DNA from 4 places in the Lysinibacillus sp. FSL M8-0355 genome. Region 1 is predicted to be linked to each of the others. Evidence: riboswitches for the same ligand, from Rfam matches in the RefSeq annotation. Region 1 holds a riboswitch; each other region holds the start of a gene.
What was found. Region 1 has a riboswitch for S-adenosylmethionine ahead of MKY46_RS08390 (YezD family protein). Riboswitches for the same ligand answer to the same signal wherever they lie in the genome.
Positions count from the first base shown of each region.

Region 1 (8,108 bases):
TGATGTAGATCCGCTACAAGCACATTCTGAGACAGTTGCCGAGCAAGAGGCACGTTTAAAACAGCAAGAGCGTATGATAGAGGCAGAGCAATATAGAAGGTTTTTATAATGATCAAACCAGTGAGATATGGCTCTGGCTTGCTGGTTAAAATATAGACAAAGTCGTTTTATTCGACTTTGTCTATTATTTTATTTAATATTGTTGTCCTTTAAATCCCATATCTATATTTAGCAATGTTATCCTTCGCATTTAAAATCGAAAGTATCGGGTCACTTGTAGGCTTTTCAAATGGCTGCTTAAACAGGTTATGAGGCATAGTATGTAAATAGCTAGCTTCTTTATTGTCATGGCTTTGTTTAGTTTCCATCAGGAGTACTCTTTGTCCATTTGGTTTAACAAGATATTGACGCACATAGCCATTTTCGTGTCTGATTTCAATTTTCGATTTGTTCTTTTTGGCGTCTTCCTCTTCACTGCCATCCACATATTTGAGTAAATCCAATAGGTTTTCTGTTTTAATAGGTTGATTGACCTTAGCTGGTAAATAGTATGATGCATTTCGGGGTTGAATTTGCATAGATGACTCTCCTCCAATTAGTTTCTGTAAAAAATAGACTGTATAGTAAACTATTTTACATGTAGTGATGCTATAAATTCAATACATAGTAGAAAAGGAAGCTTGAGATATAACTCTCAGCTTCCTTTTTCATTCGTAAATGAAGTGACATGACACACTATTTTATTGTATGACTTTTTCCTGTGCTTCTTTTTTAATAAAACGTAACGCATGAAAGTGCTCTAATTGAGCCACTAAATTACCAATAAGGATAAAGCTACCGCCAATCACTAATTTCACTGTTAAACTTTCACCAATAAACATCATGGCAAACATGGCTGCAAAAATTGGTTCTAATGAAAAAATAAGTCCTGTATGTGTAGCAGAAGTATACTGTTGTGCAACAGTTTGCCCAACAAAGCAAAATGCACTACAAATGATACCGAGCCCTAAAATAGCCAGCCAGGATGACATTGAATTTGGCAATGTCGGTGTTTCAAATATAAATGTTAAGACAAGGGCATAGATACCAGCAAAGCCGAGCTGATAAATTCCGTATGAAATGGATTCAACATTTCGTGTAAATGAGCTATTCAGTAGTAAATAAATGGAATAGCATAGTGCTGCAATGGCTACTAATAAATCCCCTTTATGGAAGGTGAATGAGCCATGTGCTGTTAAGACTGTAATACCAATCATCGTGCAAATGACCGCAAAGCTAACGGCTCTCGATGGTAATTTTTTTTCAATGAAACTGCTGAAAATCGGCACTAATACTACGGTTAGGCTTAAAATAAAGCCTGCATTTGAGGCAGAAGTAGACTGTAAACCAAATAAACTTAACGCGAACACAATGAATAATAAAAATCCTTGAATAGCCGCATATTTTAATGTTTTACCATTTACTTTGATCATCCGTTTATAAAAAATAAGTCCTGCTACGAAAAATGCAATGATACAACGCAATGCCACCACATTATAAACTGCCAATGTTTCAAGCCCCATGACCATAAAGGTATAAGATAGTCCCCAAAACATTGTGACAATAACCATCAATACATTTGCTTTTCCTTGGATACTCATTATGTTCACCTACCATCTGTGTACTAAAACAGTTTTTATACTAAAATTTACTATATATCTTGTATTGTGATTAGTAAAACGAATGTTTATAATGAATAGGATTAAAAAAATTCATGTATATAGAGGGATGACGAATGAGCTTAGTTAAATATGAGATTTTAACAAAGGTGGCAGAGGTAGCAAGCTTTACAAAAGCAGCGGATGCACTAGGACTAACACAGTCTGCTGTGAGCCATGCCGTGTCTAGTTTAGAAAAAGAATTTGGCTTTGCTCTCATTCATCGAAGTCGTGCAGGTGTAACACTGACGAGTGAGGGGCAGACCATGCTAAGGGCGATGCGTCAGGTTCTGGATGCCCAGGAATTATTGCAGCAGGAAGCGGCCCATATACTGGGTGTAACACGCGGAAAAGTTCGAATTGGCGTTATTTCAAGTATTTCCTCGAATTGGATGCCAGAAATTGTTCGTATTATGGATCATCAATTTCCAGGGATACAAGTAGAGTTACGAGAGGGAGATTATTACGAAATTGAACAATGGCTGCTAAGTGGGGAAGTCGAAGTAGGATTCTTGAATGGTCAAAAATCAGAGCAATATCAATTTATGGAATTACAACAAGACCCTTTATTATGTATTGTTTCGGATAAAAGCCCTTTATTTCATAAGACAGAAATTGATATTGTTGACCTAGAAGATATGCCTTTTATCATGACTTCCTATAAAGGGACAAATGATGTAAAGGTACTGTTGGAGCAATATCATGTAAAGCCCCATATTCGCTTTGAGCTTTCTGAGGAGGTAGGGATTCTTTCAATGATTTCCCATCATTTAGGCATTAGTATTTTGCCTCAATTGGTCATTCAACATTTACCATCAACGTTAAAAGCAATCCCGCTAAAGCAAGGAGGCTACCGTACCATTGGAATTGCGATGAAGCACCATGCTTCCCCTGTTACCAAGAAATTTGCGGAAATATTAAGTGCTTGGTTAAAAGAGCAAAATAGTACGCTATGATTGTGGCTATTGAAGCACATCCTTACATTACGTTAAAATAGTATTTGTATATATTGTAGAAAATAGGTGAGTGTATGGGGACATTACAAGGCAAAACCGTACTCATTACAAGTGGGGGAACACTTGAAAAATGGGATCGTGTACGAGGGCACACGAATTTATCAAAAGGGACAATGGGCTGTTATTTAGCAGAGGCCGCATTGGCTAAGGGTGCGAATGTAATATATATGCATGGCTACTTTGCACAGCTTCCAGCAAATCACGACAAAATGACATTGGTAAAATTTGAAGGTATTGAGGATTTAGGAGAAAAGGTACGTCATGCGGTTCAGCTACAACAAGTCGATATTGTTATTATGGCTGCTGCTGGCTCCGATTGGGTTATTGACAAGGTTTATGATCAATCCGGTAATTTAATGGAGGAAGCGGGGAAAATGCCTTCTGACGAACCACCTATTATCCATTTTAAAAAGGCACCAAAAGTATTAGGGCAAATCAAGGGCTGGCAACCGAATGTAACGCTAGTGGGCTTTAAGCTAGAAGCTACAAATGATGAGGATTTTTTACTCGCTCGTGCAAGACTGCGTATGGAAGCCGCGCATGCTCAATTTATGGTTGCAAATAGCTCGCAGTCTTTATATGGCGGGGATGAGCCTCATTGGATCGTGCCTGCTGAGGGACAACCAATTAAGGTGATGGGCAAGCAACAGACAGCACAAACTTTAATGGAATGTTTGCATAGGGAATAACGTGATGAACTGTGGAGAAGGTCATACTTCTACACAGTTTTTTTCTTTGCCATTGTGGTTAGATAGACTGACATAGCATACAATACGATAGGATTATGAGTGAATTGTAACAGAGAGGATGCTATTACAAAGTATTCAGCTAGGTTTTCTAATATTTTATATTGACATTCGGATAACAGAATTATAGAATTATTTTCAAGAAATGCAGTACTCTTATCAAGAGAGGTGGAGGGACTTGGCCCCATGAAGCCTCGGCAACCGAGAAGATAGGTGCCAAATCCAACAGATGGTGTCTGAGAGATAGGAGGGGCTATCAATCGGTTTGATGCGTTGGCCTCTTTTGTACAACTAGGAGAATAAAGAGGGGGTGTATCGTATGGCTCAATCGGCAAAGGTAGATGATAAAAAATTAGAGGCAATTGCTAAGGCAATTCAAAATCTTGAATTTGGTGAAGTGAATATTACGATTCAAGATGGTGTGATTGTGCAAATTAATAGGCTTGAAAAGCAGAGATTTCCACAGAAGAAATAATGCTCATTTCAGTTGAACGATGTGAAAAGGCCACTAATAAGCATGGTTTCCATTGCTTACAAGTGGCTCTTTTTTATGGAAATTAGCTATAAAAGCTTTTTGGAATTGGACCGATATGACGACGATGATAGAGAAGGGGTTCTTTTTGAGAATTTGTAATGTCTAGCACTTGCCCAATAAAAATAGTATGATCGCCTGCATCTATTTGCTGAAATGATTTACATTGTAAAATAGCTGCTGTATCATGTAAAATCGGTAGCCCAAAAGTAGAAGTAGACCATTTAGCTTGAGCAAAGCGATCCGGGACTTTACTTGCAAATAATGTACATAAATGTTCTTGATTACTCGCTAAAATATTGACAGCGAATTTTTCCGCACCCATAAAGTAAGAATGGAGCTGAGATTTTTTATCAAGTGACCATAAAATAAGTAGTGGGTCAATGGAAACAGATGCAAAAGAATTGACTGTTAAGCCAATTGGATTCGTTTCATGACATGCTGTCACAACCGTTACACCTGTAGGATAGTTACCTAATGCCAATTTAAAAGCAGCTACTTGATCTGTCATTCAAATCACCTCTTTATAGTTAGTCATAAATTAGTTAACGGAGTTAGTAGGTAAATTGCACTTTTTTTCATACCATATAGTAACTCCTTTTCTTAAGTAAATTTTAAATCAATTAAACATCCAGGTAAAGCTAATGGGGGAAAGAAAGGGGAATTGCCATGACTTTATATTTTGATCATCTGGTACATCAAGTAGAATCACCAGAAAATATAAAGGTTTTCTTCAATAAACGAAATGTCCGTACAGTGAACGGTGGTCAACACACGATGTGGGGGACTTATAATACGCTAAGCTATTTTGGCTTAAGCTATATTGAACAAATCGCTATTTATGATCGTGATTTATTTGAGCAAGCGGCTCTGTACCCTTATTCCCTACATTATACGTTTAAACGTGATCGTGAGCGCCAAGGATTTTCACGAATTGCCTTGCGCACCAAAAATATTGAAGACGAGGGTCAACGATTGCGTGCATTGGGCTTTGAAGTATATGGTCCCGATGCTTGTAGCCGAACAAGACCAGATGGCACGACACTAGAATGGAAGCTATTGCATTTTGGCATGCCCAACCTTTCATTGGATTTTCCATTCTTAATTGAATGGGCAGATGAAGATGAGGAACGTTTGGCACAATTAAAAGCTAGTGGTGCAATCGATGAAAACCAAGCCATCACAATGGAATCTATTCAGTTTTTTGTCAAGGATGTGGAGGAGACGGTTCAGCTTTGGCAAAAGGTATTACAGCTACCCGATTCCGAGCAGCATGAGCAATTTGTGTCACTACAGCTACCAAATATGCGCTTGGATTTTTATGAGGAGACGGCAGCATCTGCCATGACGTTAGGGCATTTAAAAGAAGGACCCATCGGTGTAACATTGAAAGATCCACACCGAACAAAGGAAACATTAGTTTGTCCAGGTGCTTTTTATTGGATTAATAGATAAATTAAAAATCCACTTCAATTGTTGAAGTGGATTTTTATGTGCAAACATGTCAAAAAGCGGATTGAGCACTATTCATCTACCTCATCCACTTTCAATTTTGGAGCTTATAATTTTACAACATTTGATGCCTGGGGTCCTCGATTGCCTTCCACAACATCAAATGACACCTTCTGACCTTCTTCAAGTGTACGGAAGCCTTCCTCCTGGATGCCCGTAAAATGTACAAATACATCTTCTCCATCATCACATTCAATAAAGCCATAACCCTTTTCATTATTGAACCACTTTACGATCCCCTGTTGCATAAGCATTCGCCTCCAATGCGCTTGAATGTAAAATAAAGTTAACTAAGTTGTGCTATCATTGAGAAAATGTGAAAAATTGCATTTTCTCTTAGAACATACATGAATTGAACAAAGATGTCAATTGATTGTCGAAATGCTTGTGTATCTGGCTTTCTTTTTTTTCACAATTAAGACTATAATGGAAATGAACAACATAGAAAGTAGGATGCCAAATGACAACGAAAAATCAACCATTATCAGATTTAGAAATCGCTAGTCAAGCAGTAATCAAACCGATTACGGAAATTGCCAATGCTGCGGGTATTCCAGAGGATGCTCTTGAGCAGTATGGACGCTACAAAGCAAAAATTGATCCTTTAAAAATTACAGCTCAGGGTGAGGACGCAAAGGTTGTGCTAGTTTCAGCTATTAGTCCAACACCAGCAGGTGAAGGGAAGTCGACGGTTACTGTAGGACTAGCAGATGCTCTTCATCAATTAAATAAGAAAGTAATGGTCGCTTTACGTGAACCGTCATTGGGTCCAGTTATGGGCGTAAAAGGCGGGGCAACTGGCGGCGGCTACGCACAGGTTGTACCAATGGAGGATATTAATTTACATTTCACTGGCGACCTTCATGCGATTACAACAGCCAACAATGCTTTATCCGCATTCATTGATAATCATATCCATCAAGGAAATGCATTAAACATTGATCCACGACGCATTATTTGGAAGCGTGTGATGGACTTAAATGATCGTGCCCTTCGTAAAGTGGTTGTGGGATTAGGTGGCCCTGTTCAGGGCATGCCGCGCGAGGACGGCTTTGATATTACAGTGGCCTCCGAAATTATGGCGGTGTTCTGTTTAGCGACAAGTATTGAGGATTTACGTGAACGCATAGCTAGCATTGTGGTTGGCTATACATTTGAGCGTGAGCCTGTCTTTGTACGTGATTTACAAGTAGAAGGTGCCTTAACATTATTATTGAAAGATGCCTTCAAGCCAAACTTAGTTCAAACATTAGAAGGAACACCAGCTATTATACATGGTGGTCCATTTGCTAATATTGCCCACGGCTGTAATTCCATTATGGCGACACAAACTGCTCGCAAGCTAGCGGACATTGTCGTAACAGAAGCGGGCTTTGGCTCCGATTTAGGTGCTGAAAAATTTATGAATATTAAAGCACGTAAAGCGGGCTTTAAACCAAGTGCAGTCGTTATCGTAGCAACGATTCGTGCCTTAAAAATGCATGGTGGTGTACCGAAAACGGCACTTGTTGACGAAAATGTGAATGCCCTGCTACAAGGAATTGAAAACTTAGCTAAGCATGTTGATACGGTACGTACATTTGGTGTTGAACCGATTATTGCGTTAAATCGTTTTATTACAGACTCAGAGGCGGAGCTAGAGGCTGTTCTGAACTGGTGTCAGGAAAATCAAGTTCGTATTTCCCGTACAAATGTCTGGGAAGAGGGCGGGAAAGGCGGATTAGCGCTAGCTGAACAAGTATTAGCTGTGCTTGAAGAAGAAAACAACTTCTCTCCTTTATATGATGTAACGGAGTCCATTGAAGAAAAAGTGCGTACGATTGTGCAAAAGGTATATGGCGGAAAAGATGTACAATTCACTGATCAAGCCAAAAAACAAATTGCTCAAATCGAAAAATTTGGCTGGGACTCTCTGCCAGTTTGTATGGCGAAAACACAGTATTCTTTATCCGACCAACCAAGTTTACTCGGTCGACCAGAAGGCTTTACGATCACAATTCGTGAAGTTATTCCAAAGCTTGGTGCAGGCTTTCTCGTTTGTCTGACAGGCGATATTATGACCATGCCAGGACTACCTAAAACTCCAGCTGCCCTTCGCATGAATGTCGATAATGAAGGCCATGCGGTAGGATTATTCTAATATCTTCTTTAAAGCTGCCCAACTTAAATGGGCAGCTTTTTTTAATGGATAAAGGGGAAAACTTGGTTCCTAGATGATCTCTGCATAATTTGGAAGAGAACTACTATTTATTTTCCGCACGACTCATCGTCTATCTATAATTCAGGCATGGCATAAATGTGAAATTTTAGTTGATTTCTTCATCCGCTGCATGATTGAAAATTCATAAAAGTTAATTTTTTAAAAAAATTTTAAGATTCTAGTGAAAACTAGGATCTTTTTTATGTTCCAAAAAATCATGAGAACTTTCCTTATATAAATGTGTTTGGTATTTTTTATCAATAGTTCTCTGATTTTGGAAAGATAGAGCGGATTTTTACAACGCAGATTAATTGTCAAATGAATTTTTATTTAAAAAATACATTGAATTTTCTTTTTCTTTTAAATATAATTTACTTAATTCTAATTCGGAACACTGTTCCGATA
Region 1 covers NZ_JBBPAI010000001.1:1,760,134-1,768,241, forward strand. Annotated here, with positions in the region: gene MKY46_RS08365 (general stress protein) at 1-109, shown strand, start outside; gene MKY46_RS08370 (hypothetical protein) at 210-578, opposite strand; gene MKY46_RS08375 (DMT family transporter) at 741-1,640, opposite strand; gene MKY46_RS08380 (LysR family transcriptional regulator) at 1,775-2,653, shown strand; gene MKY46_RS08385 (phosphopantothenoylcysteine decarboxylase domain-containing protein) at 2,728-3,402, shown strand; SAM riboswitch class I at 3,613-3,709, shown strand; gene MKY46_RS08390 (YezD family protein) at 3,779-3,934, shown strand; gene MKY46_RS08395 (flavin reductase family protein) at 4,017-4,502, opposite strand; gene MKY46_RS08400 (VOC family protein) at 4,661-5,446, shown strand; gene MKY46_RS08405 (cold-shock protein) at 5,551-5,751, opposite strand; gene MKY46_RS08410 (formate--tetrahydrofolate ligase) at 5,964-7,643, shown strand.

Region 2 (8,108 bases), 2.7 Mb from region 1:
CTTAAAAGAAGATATTCTACAAAATCCACGTGAAATTGTAAAAACAATAGCTGATGTTTTAAATATTCCTGATAAAGCAAAGGAAATCGTTGATAAATATGAGCAACGTGTATCCGATTTAAAAGCAAAATTAGATGAATCAATTGGAGACGAAACAGTTGCTGTTGTACGTCTAAATGTCGCAGATAATACATTAGCTTTATTTGGCATTAAAAATCGCTACACTGGCTATATTTACACAGAAACGGGCTTGACACCACATCCGTTAGCACGTGATATGACAGAGTTTCATGAAGTCTTATCAGAAGAGGCTATTCCAGAGCTAGATGCGGATCATATCATCCTTTTCCCTTCAAATGGCACTTGGGATTCGAAAGAAAATCAAGAAGCGATTAAATGGTTAGATAGTACACTATGGAAAACAGTACCTGCTGTTAAAAATGGGCATGTCTATATTGCGGATCGAACATATTGGCAGTCTGGAGCTATCACAGCTAACCTGCTGAAATATGATGATCTTGAAAAATGGTTCGTGAAATAATTTTCAAAAGAAAGCTCTATGAGGGCTTTCTTTGCATAGCGTTGAAAAACAAAACCATCCATAAAATTTTTGTGAAAGATGAAAATGGATTTCTGTTGCAGGCTACTTGCTTTCCTGTGGGCGAGCGCTGAGCCGCTTCCTCCGTGCAGGGGCTCGCCTGTCTCGCTATCCCATGGGAGTCAAGTAGCCTTCCACTCCAACCCACAAAAATGGTACCTTTTTAGCAAAGGTTTTCAAATAAAGTGAAGGTGTTTGCTACTTATTTTATGGAGGATGATTGTCATTCATCACTTCTCCATATTGAAAATAAGAGCCTATCCCCTCTAAGAATACAGATAATGGGCTATTTGATCGCTATACTACTATGAAAAAAAGTAAAGACACTTTGCAGAATGGTTGATTGGAGTGGAGCCAGCGTCACTCCTAGAGGATTTAGCGTCACAGATGAGACCCTGGAGCGAGCGTAAGTGAGTGAAGCGGCTCATCGGACGCCCCCTGGAAAGGGCGCTGGCGGAACGGAAATCAACCTTTCACCTTGCAAATTTGCTTTTTCTGCCGTTGACATCATCTTTTTTCAACAACATGAAAGAAAGCTCTTCAGAGAGCTTTCTTTGTGTTGTTCTCCAAATTCAATTATAAAGGGGTGAATCATCAATGGGTAACTTAACACATGTCTATACGTTACAAACTATTTCTTATGTGATTCAATCAACGAACAAGCAGCAGTTTAATAGTGATTTCTATACACTTTTCATCGTAATGAGTGGCAGCGGAAAGCTAGAAATAGATCATAACACCATTCATCTTAGTGAAGAAAAGTGCATATCGATTCCTCCTAATAACACGGCTAATATACGCATTCAAAACGAGCACCTTTGTTTTTATCAATTACAGTTCAACATTGTCCATCTTAGCAATAAACAGACTACTAGCCCTTTTAAGCGTGTCAAAGAGCAACGTCTCCTCCCCTTTTCGCAATGTCGTAGACTGCTAGAAGCCATTTATCAGAACCGTCTAGCGGAGGATGAGCACACCATCTTTGAGCAGCATGTACACTTTCAAGAGCTGATGTTATTGCTCTTACATCAAACAATACCCAAGCTGGTGCAAAAAAATGATCGTCAATCTGTTGAGCAATCCATTAACTATTTGCATAAACATTTTGAAAAAGAGTGGACTGTCGAGCAGTTGGCAGAGCTAGCTGATGTTCCAAGATGGAATTATACCCGTATGTTCAAAGAGATTACAGGGCAAATCCCTCTTCACTATTTAAATAACATTCGCATTGAAAAAGCCAAGCAATTATTAATGACAACAAATGATCGGGTATTTGAAATTAGTCAGTCTATCGGATTTAATAATGAATATTATTTCAATCGTCGTTTTAAAGAACATGTCGGCATCTCTCCAGGACAATATAGAAGAAACCAAAGCAGCAATCTACGTGTATTTGCACCATTCTTAGAAGACTTCTTTGTCGCCCTTGGGATTACACCAATTGCTCAATTCAGTCATCCAAAATGGGGAAAACAAGACTATTTAGGTCTTCAAGAAGTGCCGGATATCGATGTACAAAATGGAGAAATGGATCGACTCCTTCACTATAAACCAACATTAATTATGCTAGATGCAGGTATAGAGCGATGGGAATCCTGTCATCATTTAAATGAAGTAGCTCCCATCTGTCATATCTCACATCCTGGAGAGAACTGGCAGTCTACTTTGTTTAAGATTGCTGATTTAACAGGAAAAACCGCCTTGATGCAAGACGTGATCCTACAATATGAGGATAAGGTACAGCAAGCAAAAGGAATTCTTAGTAAATCCGTTTATGGGCAAAGTGTGGCATTTCTCCGCATTTCAGCTATTGGCATTACTCTATATGCGGGTCCTGAATGTGGCTATACGGGGCCAATTTTATATCGTGACCTCGGTTTAATGCCACATCCACTTGTCTGGAGTATTCCGCACAATCAACGTAAAGCACCACTGACATTTGATCAATTGCTGCAATTAGATGCGGATCATTTATTTATTACTTTTGATAAACAACATTCCATTTACGAGAACGAGGAGCGTACGATTTTAAAAACTTCTATGTGGAAAAATCTAGCTGCAGTTAAAACCAACTGTGTATATGAAGTGGATTTTTTAACATGGATGAATTACGGTATTCTGTCTCATAGTAAAAAAATTGATGATGTCTTACATGTTCTCGGCTAAAAGAGGAAGCTCACTTTGGCTTCCTTTTTAAATGATTAGGACAGACATTGCACTGCAAAATAACACCTAAAGACGTTTAGCTACATAAGATAAGATATCAGCTATAGGATAGGAGGAATTACATTGTATTACAATCCTTATCCGTACTTTGTTCATCCTTATCATTACCCAACGTCGCCACTTGCCCAGCAGCTTGCCGTTAGACCTATTCCTCAACATTTAGCAATGCCGAACACTACCCCCTTTCCACCTGTCGACACACATAAATTAAAAATGTCAGCTACACGGATAAAGGCGATCATGCAACAGGCTCAATTGCTTACGGATAAAATTGATAGCTCTCAACAATTTGCACATGATCTAATGAATGCTGCACAGCTTTCAAATAAAACAGAGGTTGATAAATTAATCACATCAACAGGCATTACGATGAAATTTGATGCAAATTATACACCAGACAATTTCAGAATACGTCTTATGGATAATGGTTGTTGTGGCATAACCATAAATTTAAGTTGGTAAAAAAATTTACCCTTATATCTCTATCGAACTTGTAAACTATAAAATTCTATGCTAAAGTGTTTTTATTATTATTTCTGAAAATTCTTATATCACTTTTCTTATCAAGAGAGACGGAGGGATTGGCCCGATGAAGTCTCAGCAACCAGCTCAACAGTATGGTGCTAATTCCAATTGGCAAAATTTTAAGCCTGAAAGATGAGAAGAAGAACTACCGTTGCTTATTCTGGAGTCCTCTTCTAAGAGGACTCTTTTTTATGTTCTACTAATTTTAACAGAAAGCAGTGAAATCAATGTCAAACCAACTTTTACAAGCATTACAATTATTAAAATCAAAACAATGGGTTGATTTAACACATACATTCGGCCCTAATTCCCCACATTTTTTTATGTTTGAAGATGCTAAATTTGAAACATTATTCTCTCATGATGACGGGTTCTTCGCACAACAATTCACGTTCCCAGGACAATATGGCACACATATCGACCCACCCATTCATTTTGTGCGAGACTCCCGCTATCTAGAAGAATTAGAACTAAAAGAACTAGTTCTTCCTCTTGTCGTCATTGATAAATCACGAGAAGCTGCTAGCAATCATGACTTCTCGCTAAGTGTGCAAGATATTTTTGATTTTGAAGCACAACATGGAGTAATTGAAGCAGGTACCTTTGTAGCGCTACGTACGGATTGGAGTAAGCGCTGGCCAGATAAAGAGGCATTTAGTAACCAAGATATGGATGGACATAACCATATACCAGGCTGGGGCTTAGAGGCTTTACAATTTTTATTGAAGGAACGTCAAATAAGTGCACTTGGCCATGAAACATTTGATACTGATTCAGCCGCTGATTTTCACAAAAATGGTAAGCTAGATGGCGAATACTTCGTGCTTGAACAAAACATCTATCAAATTGAGTTGATGACTAACTTGGACAAGCTACCTGCGAAGGGGGCAATTATCTTCAATATCGTCCCTAAGCCTGAAAAGGCATCTGGATTCCCTGTACGCTCATTTGCTATTTTGCCATAACACAAAGGTCTGTACGATTCATATGTTGAATCATACAGACCTTTATTTTCGTATATTTCTTTTTTTGAATAGATAGTAAACGATGAGCATTACGAGGCCAAACAATAGGATGAGATAAATACTATAATGGGATAAATAATAACCAACAAACCGCCACTTCTCCCCAAGCATCCTCCCTAACGTTATAAATGTGAAAGTCCAGATAAATGCCCCTGTATAGGCAAAAAAAGCAAACTTTCTATATGGATAATTATTAATTGCCGCAATATAGGCTGTCAGATGCCGTACACCAGGTATAAAATAGCCTATTAATAATAAAGTTGGCCCAATTTTAGTAAACAGTTGTTTTGTAAAATCAATTTTTTGCTCCGTAATATGAATTTTGGGTCCATATTTCTGCAATAATGGTAAGCCAAAACGATAGCCGATATAGTAGCTTAAGGTAATACCGCCAACTGCACCAATCATTGCACTTACTAAAGCGGGAATGTGTTCAAGGCTTTCTATATAAACACTGTAGCCAACATATGTTAGAAAGACCTCATCAGGTAGTGGCAACCCAACAATGCCTCCAATTAGGATCACGATAATACCCAAATACCCGTAATGTTCAATTAGAGATTGCACATGATGTGCCATATAACATCCCACCCAAAATTTATTAAAACGCATTGATTAACAAGTTCCTTCAATAGATCTAAGAGAACCTGAAGCATCGACTTTAAGACCTTCAGCAGCTTTATATCATTTGAAACTGCCGTAAAGCAAAGTCAATACCACCTTCAGTGGAACTCTTTGTAACAAAATTCGCAACTGCTTTTAGAGCTGCGCTACCATTTCCCATAGCGATACCTAGCCCTACATGCTCTAACATATCAATATCATTATCCCCATCTCCAAAAGCAATAGCATTTTCAGGACCAATGTTAAAATAGTCTAGTACCGCTTTAACAGCTATCGATTTGGCAACATCCTGCTGTAATACATTCACAATATAAGGATGCCATCGCTGCCAAAATATATGCGGAAATTGGCTAGCATATCTTTTTTCAGCCTCCTCATCTGCATATAGACACATGAGAAAAACTTCTTCATCCACAATTTTTTCATTCACAACCGGAAAATTTCGTAAAGATAGAGTTGCCTGCATCGCATTGAAAGCAGCTGGATGCTGAATGCCATTCATCGATAGTTGCTCTGTAAAAAATGTGAGGCTATGCTGCTGTTCACGTGCAAAAGCTTGTACATTTTGAACAATATCTTTAGCAATAGGTGTTTTATGTATGATTAAATCCTTGTGTTTCACATATGCCCCATTTGCTGTAATAAAGGTTTCAATCCCCAGCGCTTGTATCTCCTGACACATCGATAAAGGTCTTCCTGTAGCCGCTACAAGGTGAATTCCTCTCTCCTGCAAAAGTTGAATGGCCTGCTTTGTGCTTTCTTCCACACAGCCATCCTCGTAATTAATCAGTGTTCCATCCACATCAAAAAATATGATATTATAATTCATCTTAAGCCGCCTTTATAAAACAGTACTTTAGAATCACAAACATTTAATTCATTCCTTATACTTAATGAAAAGTATGAAAGTATTTTGACAAACTTTCAGCAAACTCTACAACTTACATTAACAGCACCGATAAATACTATTACAAGCATAGATTTAATGACAATTAACTATAAAACAGATGAATATTTTTATTTTAATAATTCTAAAGGAGTATACCAAAGAACACAGAATTGTTAAAATAAAAGATATCTACTTAAATACATTGAACGATAAACATTTACGTATAAATAGAGCAAAAGAAACAAAATTTTAGATCCTGCAAAGGAGTTGATTCTTATGGCATTTAACATTTACTACTATGAAAGTAGTGTAGATTGTAAATTTTGCAAAAAGCATTTTACAACTTATAAAGTACGCCCGAATCGATATAAAATCATCGAGGAGCAAACAGATTTCATGCCTGTTTATGATGGCTTAAATCCTTTGCTGTATGAGGTTGCTGTTTGTCCCCATTGCGGCTATGCCTACCATAAGTCTATGACACGGACATATGGACCTTTCATGCAACTCATTGATGAAATTTACATTAAAGAGCTCCAGAAGCCGATGGATATTTGTCAGGAACGTACAATCGATGATGCCATTGTCAGTTTTAAGCTTGCTTATTTGGTATCACGTGCTTCCATGGAGGAATCCCTTTTAATGGCGAATTTCGCCTTGAAAATTGCTTGGCTTTATCGTTTAAAAACCGATGAGGAATCCGAAAAGCGTTACCTTTTTGCAGCTAGAGACTTTTATAGTAAATCCTTTGCATCCAATCAGGAGGGTGGAGAAAGAATCCAGTTTTTACATGCTGAATTAAGCCTTCGACTCGGTGATATTGTAGAAGCTAAAAAAGGATTCTCACGTTTAATTGCCGATCGAAATGTATCACCAAAATATCGAAAGCTTGCGCGTAATCGTTGGGAAAATTATAAATATGACGAACAACCTATAACAGTTAATGAAATCATTAATTGATTTGACGAGGAGAGGACTAGTTATGTTGCTATTCCATAAAAGAATTGATGTGAGAGAAGAGGACATATTTTCAGAGTTACATCATTTTTTATTAAGAAAAAATAATCGCTACTTAACAAACGATGAGATAGTCGCTTTAACAGGAGTGTCACCTGAACTCCTTTACAAATGGGTAAAAGCAGGAAAGTTAAAAAAGTCCATTTTCCCTAATTTAGGAGCGCCCTGTGAACGATGTGGACAAATTACACAAGCTAAAATTTGTGTGAGCTGCTCCTCCTCCATTGTTGGTACATTAAAGCAAGAAGAAAAGGATCGTGCATGGTTCAATCAAATTCAACGTAACCATGTTAGAGCAAGCACCTATCACTATAAATAATGATAAACATCTCCACTTTACAAATGGGGATGTTTTTTTGCCAATATAGGCAAATTTAAACAAAATTTAAACAAACTCTTCCTAAGCTTTAAACTTCGCTCCTTATAATAAGTATCAATATAAGAAGAAGGGCTGATTATTAATGAAAAAAGATAGGAAACGTAAGGTTTTATTAAGTATTGCACTGACAAGTTTAATGGCACTAAACGGAGTAACTAGTGTCTCTGCGGCTGTCACTGCAAATGAAGAACAGCTCAATATTGAACTTAATTCAACAGTCAAACAGGTTAGGTCTTCTAATGAAACGTTATTAGATTGGAAAAAATGGGTAAACGATCATGCCTATAGCCTGTCCTCCATTCAACCTGAAACATTTAATGGACAAAAAATTCCATCTAGTGAATTTGAGGATTTAGAGATGCTAAAGCCATTATTACATGATAAGCGCATTGTCTTTTTAGGAGAGAGCTCTCATGGTGTTGCACAATTTAATCTAGCTAAAACACGGTTAATACAATTTTTACATCAAGAAATGGGCTATAATGTTCTCGCTTTTGAAAGTGGCATGGGGAATGTGATGAACGCCCAAGGAAAAATTGACAAACAAGCGGCTCTACAAACAATGAAGGATGGTATTTTCGGTGTATGGTGGACAAAAGAAACCCTTCCTCTGTTTGAATACGCCAAAACAACTTATACAACAAAGCAACCCCTTGTTCTCACGGGCTTTGATATTCAACAGCAAGGGGCATTTACGAATGGAGATTGGCTGTACAATCCCCAATTAGCTCAACAATTCAGTGAAGCAGAGAAACAACTCGCTGAATGGAGCTCAGGAAAAGATTTAAAGGGCTATCAAAAAGAAAAGGCAACAATTATCAATGT
Region 2 covers NZ_JBBPAI010000001.1:4,505,932-4,514,039, forward strand. Annotated here, with positions in the region: gene MKY46_RS22035 (ABC transporter substrate-binding protein) at 1-541, shown strand, start outside; gene MKY46_RS22040 (helix-turn-helix domain-containing protein) at 1,196-2,764, shown strand; gene MKY46_RS22045 (hypothetical protein) at 2,888-3,286, shown strand; SAM riboswitch class I at 3,382-3,488, shown strand; gene MKY46_RS22050 (cyclase family protein) at 3,577-4,314, shown strand; gene MKY46_RS22055 (DedA family protein) at 4,357-4,953, opposite strand; gene MKY46_RS22060 (Cof-type HAD-IIB family hydrolase) at 5,054-5,827, opposite strand; gene MKY46_RS22065 (DUF2225 domain-containing protein) at 6,164-6,847, shown strand; gene MKY46_RS22070 (hypothetical protein) at 6,870-7,223, shown strand; gene MKY46_RS22075 (erythromycin esterase family protein) at 7,366-8,108, shown strand, end outside.
Region 2: another riboswitch for S-adenosylmethionine. It lies ahead of MKY46_RS22050 (cyclase family protein); the one in region 1 lies ahead of MKY46_RS08390 (YezD family protein).

Region 3 (8,108 bases), 2.5 Mb from region 1:
GGGCATATTTACAATAAAGGTGAAGGAATTGCTAGAAATCTGAAAGAAGCCATCAAGTGGTATGGCCTCGCAGCGGATGCTGGTGTTGCAGAAGCTTCTAAAATATTACAGGAACTTAAAGGATTGTAAATTTTGTGTGAAAAAATATAGTTTATTTGAATTATTTATTTGCCATACATTTATAAAACTTTTGATTTAAAACGGGCTGTGTTTTTAGGTATATAGATGCTCTTGTGGAGAGGGTAAAAAATATTGATATAGTGATATTTAAAGAAGATTAATAAAAAAGGATAAGAAAAATAAAAAAAATAGGCATAATAAACAAGAAAACGGGTAAAAAAGCTACCAAATAATATTGTGGTAGCTTTTTTCTTATGCATTACCATTAATTTTAAGATAGGGACTTTTGGTGTGGTATATGTAAAAAAACGGAATCGATAAGATTGACAGCAATTTATAAAATGATTAATGTAAATGAGTGATTTTGAAATAAAGCATACGTAAATAAGTCTACTGTTAGTCATGTACTGACTAGGTCTGCTTGCTGAGCGGGAATATTTTTTATGTGATTGTACAAAGAGGTACTCGACATGCTTTTGGAGGAAGTGTGCCAGACAGAAAGAGTATTAGCCCATAGCATAATAGCTAATCTGTTTTTATCGGTATTTTTTCTTGTATCAATCAATATGTTAAAAAAGGGATTTGGTGTTTCTCAGCCTGCTGAAAGTAAACGGAATGAAAGAGGGAAGATGTGTGATTTTTCAAAAACAGAGAAAGACGAAGGTATTGGATTTACAGCAATATACAGTAAAAATGGATTTGTCTACTCGCCAATCAATGGTGAAACAAATTGAAATGCTGAATCTAACGAAGCAAGACTTACAATATTTAAAAGCTTTCCAGCCATATGTTATGGACAATGTAGATCACATCGTAAACCGTTTTTACAACATGATAGGAACAGAGCATCATTTGGTAGATATTATAAGTCATCATAGTTCTGTAGACAGACTTAAAGTAACGCTACGGCAGCATATTATTGAAATGTTTAACGGAACCATTGATGAGGTGTATTACCAAAGACGAGTAAAAATTGCAAAGGTACATGTTCATATTGGGCTTAGAACCCAATGGTATATTTGCGCATTCCAAGATTTATCCATATCATTTATTGATTTAGTCGAAAAAAATATAGAGCACCCCCAAGATCAATTTAATACGATCAGGGCCATATCGAAAATTTGTAATTTCGAGCAGCAGCTGGTTTTGGAGGCTTTTGAAAACACTGTAGAACAAATGAAAGAAAAAATGATGCATGAGAAAGAAGCTATTGAACGACAAATTGTTGATTCTTCCGAAGCACTTGCCACAATTTCTCAGGAAACAAATAATTCATTTTGCTGCTTAAGCAAGCAATCTGACGAAATTAAACAATTGGCTAAAAAATCACTTGATGTCTCAACACTGGCTGAAAATCAAGCACTTGAAGGTCGTGAACGTTTAAAAAATCAATCACAAAATATGCTTAATATTATTCATTCACTTCATGATATAGAAGAAAATATTGAACAATTATCGGATATGTCTAGGGAAATGGAGATAATCATGAATGTTGTTACTAATATTGCTAATCAAACCAATCTGTTGGCATTGAATGCTGCAATTGAAGCGGCGCGTGCTGGAGAAGCGGGCAAAGGCTTTAGTGTAGTGGCTGATGAGGTGCGTAAATTATCTATTCAAACGAAGGATTCGGTTACTTCGGTGGCATTGTTATTGAAAAAAACGAGTGAACGGACAGAGAAATTAGAGCATTCTCTGGCAAATATTCAAGATGAAGTAGCGTCAGGTGAGGAAAACATGTTACAAACTGAAGGTCAATTTACAAGCATATTGGGAGCCATGACAGAAGCAAAGGATCAAAACGACTGTATGGCAACGAAAATACAAGCAATCGTCGGGATATTAAACGAGTTAGGGACATCATTTACAGAAGTAACGAATTCAGCAGAAAACTTAGCGAGCTTTTCCCAAAATCTAAAAGGATAGACTACTAAATTAACGTTTATGTTTCCGTATTTTTTAAACATATTAAACACTATAGTACCTATAAATATGTGTATTTTTTGTAAACCTTGAAATGGAAATTCCATATGATTAAGCTAGAGCTATCTCACAGATGAGGTAGCTCTATTTTTGCTAAATTTGTAAAGGGTTTAACGTAATTTTCAATGAAAATAAGTTTATACTGTAGGAAGAACTAAAAATAGGGGCGGTTACTATGAAAACAGTTGTTGTATTAGGTGGCGGTATTACAGGATTATGCACAATGCATTATTTACAACGTCAAGTGAAGGAAAATAATGTAGATGTGCGTCTAGTGCTTGTAGAAAAAAATACATATTTAGGGGGCAAATTATATTCAACACATGAGCAAGGTTTTATTATGGAAACAGGTGCTGACTCGATTGTAGCTCGTCATAAAGGTGTTATGGAGCTTGTACAGGAGCTTGATTTTGAGGAGAATCTAGTTTACAACGAAACAGGTATTTCCTATATTTATACGAATAATGAATTACATGCCATTCCGGCAGATTCTACTTTTGGAATACCAATGAGTTTGGCATCCTTGGAGCAAAGCACATTGATTACAGAGCAAGGTAAACAAGATGCATTAAAAGATTTGACTTTACCAAACAAAGACTTCACAAAGGAAAGTTCAATTGGAGAGTTTTTAACCTATTATTTAGGGGAAGAGCTTGTGAAAAATCAAATTGCACCCGTTCTTGCAGGTGTTTATTCAGGGGATTTACACCAGCTTTCGATTGCCTCTACTTTACCGTACTTGATTGACTATAAGAACGAGTATGGAAGTATCATAAAAGGCTTTGATGCGAATCGTGAGCAATTTGCTAAAGCAGCCAATAAAAAGTTTATATCGTTCAAAAACGGTTTATCTTCTCTAATTGATCGTCTCGAACAAACATTAACTGATGTAGAGATCATCAAGGGTGTCGCAACTGTCAATGTTCAAAAGCAAGAAAACCACTATTCAATTGCCTTAGCTAATGGTGAAAGCATCGAGACAGATTATGTCGTTTTAGCACTGCCGAATGAGGCTGTTCAAGGCCTACTACAGGATGAATCATTAAACCGTTATTTTGACCAATTTACGACAGCTTCAGCAATTACGATCTATTTAGGTTTTGATGTACCAGACTCTAGATTGCCAGCAGATGGAACGGGCTATATTGTCTCACATAATTCTGACGTTACATGTAATGCTGCAACTTGGACAAGTCGTAAATGGAGGCATACATCAAGAGATCATAAATTACTTGTGCGACTCTTTTATAAAAGCATCAATCCAGCATATGAGCAACTCCGTGCCATGTCTGACGAAGAATTAGCAGCGGTTGCTTTAGAGGATGTGCGCAAGAGCCTAGGAATAGAGGAACAGCCAACAGTTATTAATGTCACAAAATGGATTGATCAAATGCCAAAATATGATCTAGCTCACCGTGAAGCATTACAAGGTTTAGTTCAAGAATTACAAGAAAACTATCCTAATCTATCCATCGCAGGTTGTTCATACTTTGGGGTAGGGATTGGTGCTTGTATTCAAAATGGGAAAAAAATCGGTGAGGAGCTTGCAAAGGAACTAGCCAATTTCTAAGCTTTTAAGTGAAAAATATCTTTGTTATGTGAAATAGTCTTGACTCATTCGTCAGTAAACGATATGATTCTTTTAATTATTTAAAAAATTCATACTACATTCTTATCAAGAGAAGCAGAGGGACTGGCCCATTGAAGCTTCAGCAACCAACTTTTTTGTCAGGTGCTAAATCCAGAAGACCATTGAGTCGAAGATGAGAAGGAAAAAACAATGATGAGTCATTAAAGCCTTCTTTTTTTTATAAAAGAAGGCTTTTTATTATACAGAGATATAGGAAGAGAGGCTAGTTTAATGAGATTGCTTGAAAGGTTAAAAACGCATGTATTGACGGCAGATGGCGCAATAGGCACAGTACTTTATGGCTATGGTTTGGAGTATTGTCATGAGGAAATGAATGTACAGAAACCTGAGTTAATTGAAAAGATTCATAGAGAATATATTGCAGCTGGTGCTGATATCATCCAAACGAATACGTATGGTGCAAATGCCATTAAATTAGCTCGCTATGGATTAGAATCGCGTGTCCAACAATTTAATGAAGCAGCGATTACAATCGCAAAGCGAGCTGCGGCAGATGGAGGTCAGTTTGTCTTAGGGACAATTGGTGGTATTCGTGGTATTCGTAAAAGTGATGCAACGTTAGATGAAATCTTAGCAACTATTGAGGAGCAAGCGAGTGTTTTACTTGCTGGGAATCCAGACGGCCTTTTACTCGAAACCTATTATGATTTTGAAGAATTAACAGCTACCTTAAAGATGCTACGGACAAAGACAAAATTACCGATTATTGCGCAAGTTTCCATGCACGAACCTGGTGTTTTACAAAACGGTATGTCTTTAAATAACGCCCTGCATGAGCTAGAAAAACTTGGTGCGGATATTGTGGGTGTCAATTGTCGTTTAGGTCCACACCATACCATTCAGGCGTTTGAAGGTGTAGAACTTCCTGATAAGGCATTTATGTCGGCTTATCCGAATGCTTCACTCCTTGACTTAGAAGATGGTCGTGTCGTTTATGAGTCAGAAGCTGAATATTTTGGTCGAGCGGCTGTGGAATTACGTGATCAAGGGGTACGCTTAATTGGAGGCTGTTGTGGTACGACACCGAAGCATATAGCAGCAGCGAAGAAGTATTTAGAAGAGTTATCACCAGTTCATGAAAAGTATGCCAAACCCGAGAAGATTCAAATTGTTCGTGAAGCAGAGCCAACGAAGTATGAACCTCTTCATGAAAAAGTAAAGCGCGAACGCTCTGTCATTGTAGAGCTAGATACACCTAGACATCTGGAAATTGATGGTTTTCTGGAAGGGGCAAAACAATTGTATGATGCAGGAGCAGATGTCGTCATGATGGCAGACAATTCTCTGGCTTCTCCACGTATTAGCAATATTGCTATGGGTGCATTGTTGAAGAGTACTAATGGTGTACGTCCTCTAACACATATTACATGCCGAGATCGTAATTTAATCGGTCTGCAATCACATTTAATGGGGTTAAATGCATTAGGAATTCATGATGTGTTAGCTGTTACTGGTGATCCAACAAAAGTTGGGGACTTCCCAGGTGCCACAAGTGTTTATGATGTCTCATCAATGGAGCTGATCCAATTAATTAAGCAGTTAAATCAAGGTATTTCCTTCTCAGGTAAACCACTTCGTAAAAAAGCAAATTTTTCAGTAGCTGCTGCATTTAATCCAAATGTCCGTGTATTAGATCGTGCTGTGGCACGCTTAGAGAAGAAAATTGAGTATGGAGCAGACTACTTTATTTCACAGCCAGTATATACGAAGGAAAAAATTGTGGAAATTTATGAGGCAACCAAGCATTTACAAGCACCTATTTATATTGGTATTATGCCCGTTACAAGTTATAAAAGTGCTGAATTCTTACATCATGAGGTGCCAGGCATAAAATTATCTGAAGATGCCTTAGCAAGAATGAAGGCCTGTGGTGAAGATAAAGAACGTGCAACATTTGAGGGGATTGCCATTGCGAAGGAATTAGTAGAGGTGGCTGCGCAGTATTTCAATGGCATTTACCTTATCACTCCATTTTTACGTTATGATATGACATTAGAGTTGATGAAATATATTGAGCAATTGGATGAACAGAAAAAAGGGGTAAGTATACATGGCTAAGCACTTGATTGAAAAGCAACTAGAGAAACGTATTTTAATTCTTGATGGCGCAATGGGAACAATGCTACAAAACGAAAACTTATCCGCTGAGGATTTTGGCGGGGAGGAGCTTGATGGCTGTAATGAAAATCTTGTGCTGACTAGACCTGATGTAATTAAGGAAATTCACCATAAATACTTAGAGGCAGGCGCAGATATTATTTGTACGAATACTTTTGGCGGGACGCCTCTTGTGTTAAATGAATATGATCTTGGCGCAAAAGCGGAAGAAATTAATAAACGTGCCGTCGAAATTGCTCGTCAAGCAGTGGATAACTTTTCAACATCAGATTGGCCACGCTTTGTTGCTGGCGCAATGGGTCCAACAACAAAAACATTATCCGTAACTGGCGGTATTACATTTGATGAGCTAGAGGAAAACTTTTATGTACAGGCGAAGGCGTTAATTGAGGCAGGAGCAGACGTCCTTTTACTAGAAACTAGTCAGGATATGTTAAACGTAAAAGCAGGTACTCTAGGTGTAGCACGTGCTTTCGCGGCAACTGGCAAAGAACTACCCGTCATGATTTCAGGAACAATTGAACCGATGGGTACAACACTCGCAGGGCAAACGATTGATGCTTTTTATATTTCTATTGAACATATTAAACCACTATCCGTTGGCTTAAACTGTGCGACTGGACCAGAGTTTATGACGGATCATATTCGTTCATTAGCAGAGCTTTCCACAGGCTATATTAGCTGTTATCCGAATGCAGGCTTACCGGATGAAGAAGGTTGCTATCATGAATCACCAGAATCTTTATCACAAAAATTAAAAGGCTTTGCAGAAAAGGGCTGGCTTAATATTGTAGGTGGATGTTGTGGGACGACTCCAGCTCATATCACAGCTATCCGTGAGGTTTTAAAAGATGAAAAACCACGCCAAATACCAGAGAAAACACATGGTCATGCGGTATCAGGAATCGAACCATTATTGTATGACGGTTCTATGCGTCCATTATTTATTGGTGAAAGAACGAATGTTATAGGCTCTCGTAAATTTAAGAATTTAATCATTGATGGGAAGTTTGAAGAAGCTGGAGAAATTGCACGTGCGCAAGTAAAAAATGGTGCACACGTTATTGATATTTGTTTAGCCAACCCTGATCGTGATGAATTAGCTGATATGCGTGGTTTTATGCAGGAGGTTGTGAAAAAGGTTAAGGTTCCTCTTGTAATCGACTCGACAGATGAAAAGGTCATTGAGGAAGCATTAAAATTTTCTCAAGGAAAAGCCATCATTAACTCTATAAATCTAGAAGATGGTGAAGAACGATTTGATGCAGTAATGCCACTCGTAAAGAAGTATGGAGCCTCATTGGTAGTTGGAACCATTGATGAAATAGGAATGGCCGTTGATCGTCATCGCAAGCTTGAAATTGCCGAACGTTCCTATAAATTACTAACTGAAAAATGGGGACTTGCACCGGAGGATATCATTTTCGACCCGTTGATGTTCCCTGTAGGGACTGGTGATGAGCAGTATATTGGATCGGCTCTAGAAACAATTGAAGGAATTCGACTAATCAAAGAAAAGATGCCACAGACATTAACTGTACTGGGTGTAAGTAATATTTCATTTGGCTTACCACCAGTTGGCCGTGAAGTACTGAATGCTGTGTATCTTTATCATTGTACACAGGCCGGCTTAGATTATGCCATTGTCAATACAGAGAAACTAGAGCGTTATGCATCCATTCCAGAGGCAGAAATTAAACTTGCAAATGACTTACTGTTTAATACGAATGATGAAACATTAGCAGTATTCACAGACTTTTATCGTGATAAAAAGAAAGAAAAAACCGAAGCGGATATACCAAAAACGGTTGAAGGTCGTTTAGCTTATTATATTTTAGAAGGTACAAAAGAAGGGCTGATTGAGGATTTAGATGCTGCACGCGAAATCTTTGAGGCGCCACTTGATATTATTAATGGTCCTTTAATGGCTGGTATGGCTGAGGTAGGTCGATTGTTTAATGATAACCAACTCATTGTAGCGGAGGTTTTACAATCAGCAGGCGTGATGAAGGCTGCTGTTGCCCATTTAGAGCAATTCATGGAAAAGGATGAAGAGAGTGCTGGAAAAGGGAAAATGGTTTTGGCTACCGTTAAAGGAGATGTGCACGATATTGGGAAAAACCTTGTTGATATTATTTTAAGTAATAATGGCTATAAGGTTGTCGATTTAGGCATTAAAGTAACACCAGCACAATTGATTGAAGCGATTCGCAAGGAAAAACCAGATTTTATCGGG
Region 3 covers NZ_JBBPAI010000001.1:4,222,406-4,230,513, reverse strand. Annotated here, with positions in the region: gene MKY46_RS20670 (SEL1-like repeat protein) at 1-129, shown strand, start outside; gene MKY46_RS20665 (globin-coupled sensor protein) at 754-2,046, shown strand; gene MKY46_RS20660 (protoporphyrinogen oxidase) at 2,279-3,673, shown strand; SAM riboswitch class I at 3,773-3,873, shown strand; gene MKY46_RS20655 (bifunctional homocysteine S-methyltransferase/methylenetetrahydrofolate reductase) at 3,965-5,812, shown strand; gene metH (methionine synthase) at 5,805-8,108, shown strand, end outside.
Region 3: another riboswitch for S-adenosylmethionine. It lies ahead of MKY46_RS20655 (bifunctional homocysteine S-methyltransferase/methylenetetrahydrofolate reductase); the one in region 1 lies ahead of MKY46_RS08390 (YezD family protein).

Region 4 (8,108 bases), 1.3 Mb from region 1:
AACAACAGGAATTAGTCTCCAGCATAGTATCGCTAATTTTACCGCATTTGTAGAAGCCATCATTCAAAAAAATTGTGCTGCTCTTTGTATTGAGTATGGCTCTTATATTCAGACCGTTCCAAAAGCAATACTAGCACTGGCAAACCGGCATCAGTTTCCCATTATTGTTTTTCATGAGGCAGTTCCTTTTGTTCGTATTACGCAGGATTTACATAGCCAAATTATCAATCAGCAATATTTAATGATTTCTTCGCTAGAATCTTATGCACAAGCTTTGAACAAAAATGCTGTCTTAGGACAAAACACAGAAGATATTTTACAAAATATGTATAATGAATTAAAAACACAAATCATGTTTTCCATTAAGGGACGCAATCCTATCTTTTTCCCCAATACGACACACCAAAAACGTCAGCAGCTATTAACATTGAACAAGTCTGCTCAGCAATTTAAACATGGGCCTATTTTTATCTTTGATCAGCATTATGCAAATTTAACACTCTATCGAGAGGATGGACTATTTTCAGAGTTTGAATTATTAATATTAGATCGTACAGCAACGGCGCTGGCACAGCTATTAATGCGAGAGTTTTATATTGAGGAAAAAAAGAATATTGAGGATGCTACAATTTTAGTCGATTGGATTGATCAAAAATTATCTAAGGAAGAAATCTATAAATTTATCGTTACACATTACGCGGGCTATACACAATCTAGTGGAGCTGTCTTTATTTTATCCTCTCCTACTACAATGACAAAGACACAGGAGGATATGGTCTATAGTAAGCTTTATTATCGAAATCTCTTTGAGCAACATGGATTTATGCCATTTTTATTCGAAAGAAAAAGCTATATTATTTTTATTTTACTTCATACGAAAGACAGTAAAGCTATTCGTGACATATTGAATAGCATTTTTTCCACACTGCCCAATACCGACTTTTATAAAAAGCAGCAAGCACAAGGTTTTCAAATAGCCGTTGGAAAGGTTGTTTGCGATGTAGAAGAAATTCCTAAAAGCTATCAAACTGCTTTAGAAACTTTATATATTTGCCGCAAAGTGCAAACGTCCTCTTTCTTTTATGATGATTTGCATTTATATCATTTAATCTATAAATTACAAATGCAAGTGAATTTACAGGAAGTGATTTACGATTATTTACAGCCCGTTATTGAGTACGACAAAAAATACAATAGCAAGCTTCTTGAAACATTACAGGTTTATTTACAAACAAATGGCTCCAAGCAGCAAACAGCCAACCAATTATTTATTGTTCGTCAAACACTATATCATCGCTTAAGAAAGCTTGAAGGTTTACTAGGTGAAAATTTCATGAAAGGACATAACCGCATTACATTAGAATTTATGCTATTGGCAAATTCATTGATTGAGGATAAGGGCTAGAAAAAAGATGGCACGCTCAAAAGATTACTCCCTCTTGAGCGTGCCCCTCTATTAGCCTTTCACGACAACATCATGATATAGTCCTGGTCTACGGTCGTCATAAACTGGAATTCTTCCACGTACTTCATCGACAATAGAAAAATCTACATCAATCACCGCTACTTCTTCATCCTCTGCACCGATCCAAAGTACTTCTCCCCAAGGCTGTATGATCATCGATTGGCCATTAAAGTTTTCTACCTTTTTTGAAATGCGATTAACTGCTATTACAAAACATTGGTTCTCAATCGCACGAGCTTGCAGCAATGTTTTCCAATGATCAATCCTTGGTGTTGGCCACTGGGCTGGTACAAATAATACCTTTGCTCCTTGTAATGCGTGTGCACGTAACCATTCTGGGAAACGAATATCATAGCAAATGACCCCAGCAGCTTCAATATCTCCTAGAGCAAATCGATTCATTTCATCCCCTGCTTCTAAGTAGAGATGCTCATCCATTAAACGGAAAAGATGTGCTTTGCTATATTCCCCTACAAGTTCTCCATTGCGATCAAATGTATACATCGTATTATAAAATTTGTCGCCTTTCTTCGTTGAAACAGAACCACCTACAATATGTACACCAAGTTCCTGTGCTAATTCAGCCAAGAAGGATTTCGTACGTTCACCATCGACATCCGCTAGTTCAGGCAGCTTCTCTAACGCATAGCCTGTATTCCACATTTCAGGCAGCACAATGATTTCTGCTCCTTTTTTTGCCACTTCTCGAATCTTGTCCTCAGCTCGTGCAAAATTTTCTTCTACTTTGCCAAAGCCAACATTTAATTGAATACAACCGATTTTCATAGCCATTCCTCCTCTAGACAATTAACAAAAAAAGTAATACTATTTGCTTCATATTCTTCAATAATAATTATTATATTCTGAAAAGGGTGATCATGCATGGAATTCTCTAAAAAACTACAGCAACTACCCACTCAATTTTTTGCAGCGTTAGTTCAAAAAGTAAATAATGCCTTAGAAGAAGGTCGCGATGTCATTAATCTTGGTCAAGGAAATCCCGATCAACCAACGCCCCCTCATATCATTCAAGCATTACAGGAGGCGGCTGAAAATCCACAAAATCACAAATATTCACCATTTCGCGGTATCGCTGAATTACGCCAAGCAGCTGCCGACTATTATAAACGTGAATATAATGTGAATCTAAATCCTGACACAGAGGTAGCGATTCTTGGCGGGACAAAAATTGGACTCGTTGAGCTACCTTTAGCCGTATTAAATCCAGGTGATACAATGCTCTTACCAGACCCTGGCTATCCAGATTACTTATCAGGTGTCGTATTAGGTGATGTCCATTTTGAAGTGATGCCACTTTTAGCTGCAAATGATTTCTTACCTAATTATCATACATTACCTGATGAAGTGAAAGAGAAGGCGAAGCTACTTTACCTAAATTACCCGAACAACCCTACAGGTGGTACAGCAACACTTGCGTTTTTTGAAGAGACCGTTCGCTTTGCGAAGGAACACAATATTATCGTATCACATGATTTTGCTTATGGGGCAATAGGATTTGACGGTAATAAACCTATTAGCTTCCTACAAGCTGAGGGGGCAAAAGAAGTAGGAATTGAAATGTACACACTCTCCAAAACTTATAATATGGCAGGCTGGCGTATAGGCTTCGCTGTCGGTAATGCCGACATTATTGCTGCCATTAATCTGATTCAGGATCATCTGTTTTGTAGTCAATTCCCTGCTATTCAACAAGCAGCAGCAACGGCACTTACAGCTTCCCAAGAATGTGTGGATGAACTGCGAGCTACCTATGAAGGTCGCCGCAATGTATTCATTGAAGAAGCTCAAAGAATTGGTTGGCATGTAACGGCTCCAAAAGGCTCCTTCTTCGCATGGCTCCCTGTACCATTCGGCTATACTAGCGAGCAGTTTGCCGATTTATTATTGGAAAAGGCTGATATCGCTGTAGCAGCAGGCAATGGCTTCGGCCGATATGGCGAAGGCTATATCCGTGTTGGTTTACTTGTTAGCGAGGAACGCTTACGTGAAGCAATCCATAGAATCGAACAATTACAATTATTCAACCCTTAACCATGACATGAGGCTGGGACAAAAGTAAAAATGTTAGACCGATTATAAGCTCGGTCTAACATTTTTTAATTCAGGAAGGAACATGCAACTCAGTGAAAAGAAAAAGTTAGTACATTTTCGCTATTTTTCAATTTTCCTTGGCTGCTGTAAACCGTGTTCTAATGGATAAAATTGAACATGGCCTGTTTCTTCATCAAATTTTCGAAAGTGCTGGATGCCTTGAACCTCAGCTAGCACTATGTCAGCCGTAATGACAGGGTTCCCCCTCTTCATTAAATGCCCCCCTGACACGATGCCCCATTGATCACTCATAGAACCATGGAAATGTGTTTCATATCCCCCATCGCGCTTACATACTACGCCAGAGCCTTGGATCAATTCAAGTGGCCCCTCTTTTTTTATGACATCGCTAAAACTTACGTTAATCTGAGATGTTTCATCAGGTACTAAATAAACAAAGCTACTCTTTTGAAGGCTACCTATACAGCTAACAATTGTTGCTGACTCAATATGGTTCTCCTCACAAAGTGCCTCCATTCCTTCAATAATGTCTGTACCCATTAGCAATCGAGCACTTACAACCTTGCCAAATGAACCTATACCATAATTAACTCTTACAGACATTGCTATCCCTCTTTCATGACGAAATATTATAATAATATAAAAAATTTAAAAAATATTTATTGACTTACTATAACCTATAAATTATATTAGTTCTATCGGAATTACAAAAAAATATGATAAATCTCTTATCAAGAGTAGCTGAGGGACTGGCCCTATGAAGCTCGGCAACCTCCTTTTAGAAGGAAGGTGCTAAATCCTGCAAACGATTATCGTTTGATAGATAAGAGAGGACATTTTTTCATGAGCCTCTCTTAGTTTGTAAGAGAGTTTTTTTATTTTCAAAAACCGATAAAAACAATCTTGGAGGTAGTTTTCATGAAAAAGAAAAATAAATTTTTAGTAGGTTTAGCAAGTCTTACATTAGCAGCAGCTCTAGCAGGTTGTGGCTCTAAAGAAGAGAGTAAAGGTCAAGCTGAAGCAATTAATGAAAATAAAATCGTCGTAGGTGTCACATCTGGTCCACACGAACAAATCGCAGAAGTTGCAGCGAAAGTAGCCAAAGAAAATGGGCTAGAAGTAGAGCTTAAATCATTTTCTGATTATGTTTTACCTAATACATCTTTATCTGAAGGTGATCTTGATGCGAATAGCTATCAACACGAGCCTTTCCTCGATACGTTTAATAAAGATCATGATACAGATTTAGTAACAGTAGGCAAAACGATTTTAAATCCAATGGGTATTTACTCTGAAAAATATAAATCCTTTGAGGACATTCCAGATGGTGCAACGTTTGGTTTACCAAATGATCCAACAAATGGTGCTCGTGCCCTCTTTGTTTTACAAGAAGCAGGCTATATAAAATTAAAAGATGGGGCAGATTTAACAGCCTCTATCCGTGATGTAGAAGAAAACAAAAAGAATTTAAAATTCATCGAATTAGAGGCAGCTCAAATTCCTAAGCAGCTTAGTGAAGTAGATGTAGCAGCTATTAATACAAACTTCGCATTGGAAGCTGGCATTAATCCTAAAGATGACGCTATTCTTTTAGAATCTACTGACTCTCCATATGTGAACTATATTGTGGTACGTGCAGAAAATGAAAATGACCCAACAATTAAAAAGTTCGTTGAGGCTTACCAATCTGATGAAGTACGTCAATTCATTGAAGAAGAATTCAAAGGTTCAGTAATCCCTAGCTGGTAATACATTCAGGAAGCTTCTAGTAGCTGAAGAATCTGCCGAAATTCCTCTATGGAAAACGAGCAGATTCTTGCTTTTTAGGAGCTTGAGAAAGGAGCAATCAATCGGATGATTCAATTACAAAATATCTCAAAAGAATATAAGACGAAAAAAGACATCATTAAGGCTGTAGATGGAATCAATCTCCATGTAAAAAAAGGACAAATTCATGGTGTGATTGGCTATAGTGGTGCAGGTAAAAGTACACTCATTCGTTGCGTCAATCTACTAGAGCGACCTACAGCTGGAAAAGTGTTAATCGACAATGTGGACATTACTGCCCTTTCTCTTCATGAATTACGGCAAACACGCCAAAAAATCGGGATGATTTTCCAACATTTTAATCTATTAAAAACGGCAACCGTTTACCATAATATTGCTGTTCCTTTAAAGCTACTTGGCTATAACGAGAAAGAGGTAAAAAACCGTGTGGCTAAATATGCTGAAATTGTTGGATTAACAGACAAACTAGACAGCTACCCTAACCAACTTTCAGGTGGGCAAAAGCAACGTGTTGCTATTGCACGTGCCTTGGCACAGGAACCAGAGGTTCTACTTAGTGACGAAGCAACAAGTGCACTCGACCCTGAAACAACCGAAGCCATTCTTGAATTGTTGTTAAAAATTAACCGTGAATTAGGCATTACGATCCTGCTGATTACACATGAGATGAATGTCATTCAGAAAATATGTGATGAGGTTTCTGTTCTTGAATCAGGGAAAGTGGTGGAATTTGGTACAGCTATTGAACTTTTTGCTAAACCGAAGCATCCTACAACGAGAAAGTTTTTAAATACGATTTCACAACGTAATTTATCCCCTTCCCTGATCAAGCAGTTAAATGTTTCAGGCAGTGTCATTCGTTTAACCTTCCTAGGTGAAAGTACTGGTAAGCCATTACTAGCAGAAGTTACGAAAGTGTATGATGTACAACCAAATATTTTAACAGCAAATATTATTGAATTAAAAAACGGCATTGTTGGTAACATTGTGGTGCATTTACATGGAGAGCTTCACATTGTCCAAAAGGCACTCACATATTTTACGGAAAATGGCGTCGCGGTGGAAGAATTAGGAGGCGAATTTAATGAGTAGTATTCAAAGCTTCTTTACAGATTGGTCAGATGTAATTGGCAAATCAATTATCGAAACATTTCAAATGGTCGGAATTTCTTTATTGTTTTCCATTCTCATTGGGATTCCATTGGGGCTATTAATCGTATTAACACGACCAGGTCAATCCTTTGACAATAAATTTTTATATCAATTTTTTAATTTAGTCATCAATATTATACGTTCTGTCCCATTCATCATTTTATTATTCTTCATCCTACCTTTTACTAAGCTGATCGTCGGCACAACAATTGGGGTTAAAGGTGTTATCGTTCCGCTAGTTGTCTATACAGCTCCTTATATTGCTCGACTGATGGAATCTGCGCTATTAGAGGTGGATTCGGGAGTGGTAGAAGCCTACACAGCAATGGGTATTAAACGTCGCCATATTATTTGGCATGTGCTATTACGTGAAGCTCGTCCATCTATTATTTTAGGCTTAACAATTGCCACAATTGGTTTAATCGGTGCTACGGCTATGGCAGGAATGGTTGGTGCTGGAGGTTTGGGTGACCTCGCCTATCGTTATGGTCATTTACGCTATGAGGTCGATGTTATGTATGCAACTGTCTTTATCTTAATCATTCTTGTGCAAAGCATTCAATCCATCGGCAACCGCTTCGCTGCGAAATTGAAAAAGGATTAAGAGGAGAATGACAATGACAACTGAAATTTATGTAGAGAAAAATGGTTATATTGCAACGTTAGTGTTAAACCGACCTGATAAACGGAATTCCTTATCAAAGGCGATGTTTCAGAACATAGTAGAGCAACTTGAGCAGCTACGTGTAGATTCTTCTATTAAGCTCTTAATTGTCCGTGGCGTTAATGAAGTAGCCTTTTCATCTGGTGCCGATATTAGCGAGTTTTTAGATATTCGTTATGCCGCGGACAATGCCAAAGCCTATAATGATTTGGCTCTAAAGGCGATTGATACCCTCTATAAATTTCCTCACCCGACGATTGCTATGATTCAGGGTTTAGCCATTGGTGGTGGCTTAGAACTAGCCAACGCATGTGATTTTAGAATGGCGACACCAAAGAGTAAGCTTGGCATCACAGCGGCGAATATTGGTATTGTCTATAATCTTGAAAGTACAAAGCGTCTCATCAATCTTGTTGGTGTTGCCAAGGCGAAAGAGATTTTATACACAGCCAATATTTTTACAGCACAAGATGGAAAAAACATCGGTTTAATCACAGCCTTACATGAGCCAGAGGATATTGAAAGTGCCACGCTGCATTTTGCTGAACATCTATTAAGTAAATCCTCCATTGCAAACGCAGGCATCAAAAAAATGATCCAAGCAATTGTAGATGGTGAAAACGAAGAAAGCGATGAGCTGGCACAGATCGTTCTTAATTCATTTAGTTCAGATGATTATAACGAAGGTATTCAAGCCTTCTTAAACAAAAGAAAGCCTATTTTCAATAAATAAGTGAGGTAGTAACGATGACAAACATAACTGATGGTGATCTACTCTTAAAAAATATTACTGCACAAGCCCCCTTCCCCATTTGCTTTGCAGATTTAGAAAAGGCCGTAGCGGAAAAAATCGAAGCTGGACCTTTTGGCTATATCCGTTCAGGTGCTGGTGGTGAACAAACACTGCGCAATAATCGTGCAGCTTTCGAAAAGTATTCTATAGTTCCTCGCTTTTTAAAGGATGTT
Region 4 covers NZ_JBBPAI010000001.1:477,829-485,936, reverse strand. Annotated here, with positions in the region: gene MKY46_RS02340 (PucR family transcriptional regulator) at 1-1,405, shown strand, start outside; gene MKY46_RS02335 (carbon-nitrogen family hydrolase) at 1,457-2,251, opposite strand; gene MKY46_RS02330 (pyridoxal phosphate-dependent aminotransferase) at 2,348-3,517, shown strand; gene MKY46_RS02325 (PPC domain-containing DNA-binding protein) at 3,638-4,141, opposite strand; SAM riboswitch class I at 4,264-4,368, shown strand; gene MKY46_RS02320 (MetQ/NlpA family ABC transporter substrate-binding protein) at 4,457-5,287, shown strand; gene MKY46_RS02315 (methionine ABC transporter ATP-binding protein) at 5,393-6,418, shown strand; gene MKY46_RS02310 (methionine ABC transporter permease) at 6,411-7,082, shown strand; gene MKY46_RS02305 (enoyl-CoA hydratase/isomerase family protein) at 7,096-7,875, shown strand; gene MKY46_RS02300 (alpha-hydroxy acid oxidase) at 7,890-8,108, shown strand, end outside.
Region 4: another riboswitch for S-adenosylmethionine. It lies ahead of MKY46_RS02320 (MetQ/NlpA family ABC transporter substrate-binding protein); the one in region 1 lies ahead of MKY46_RS08390 (YezD family protein).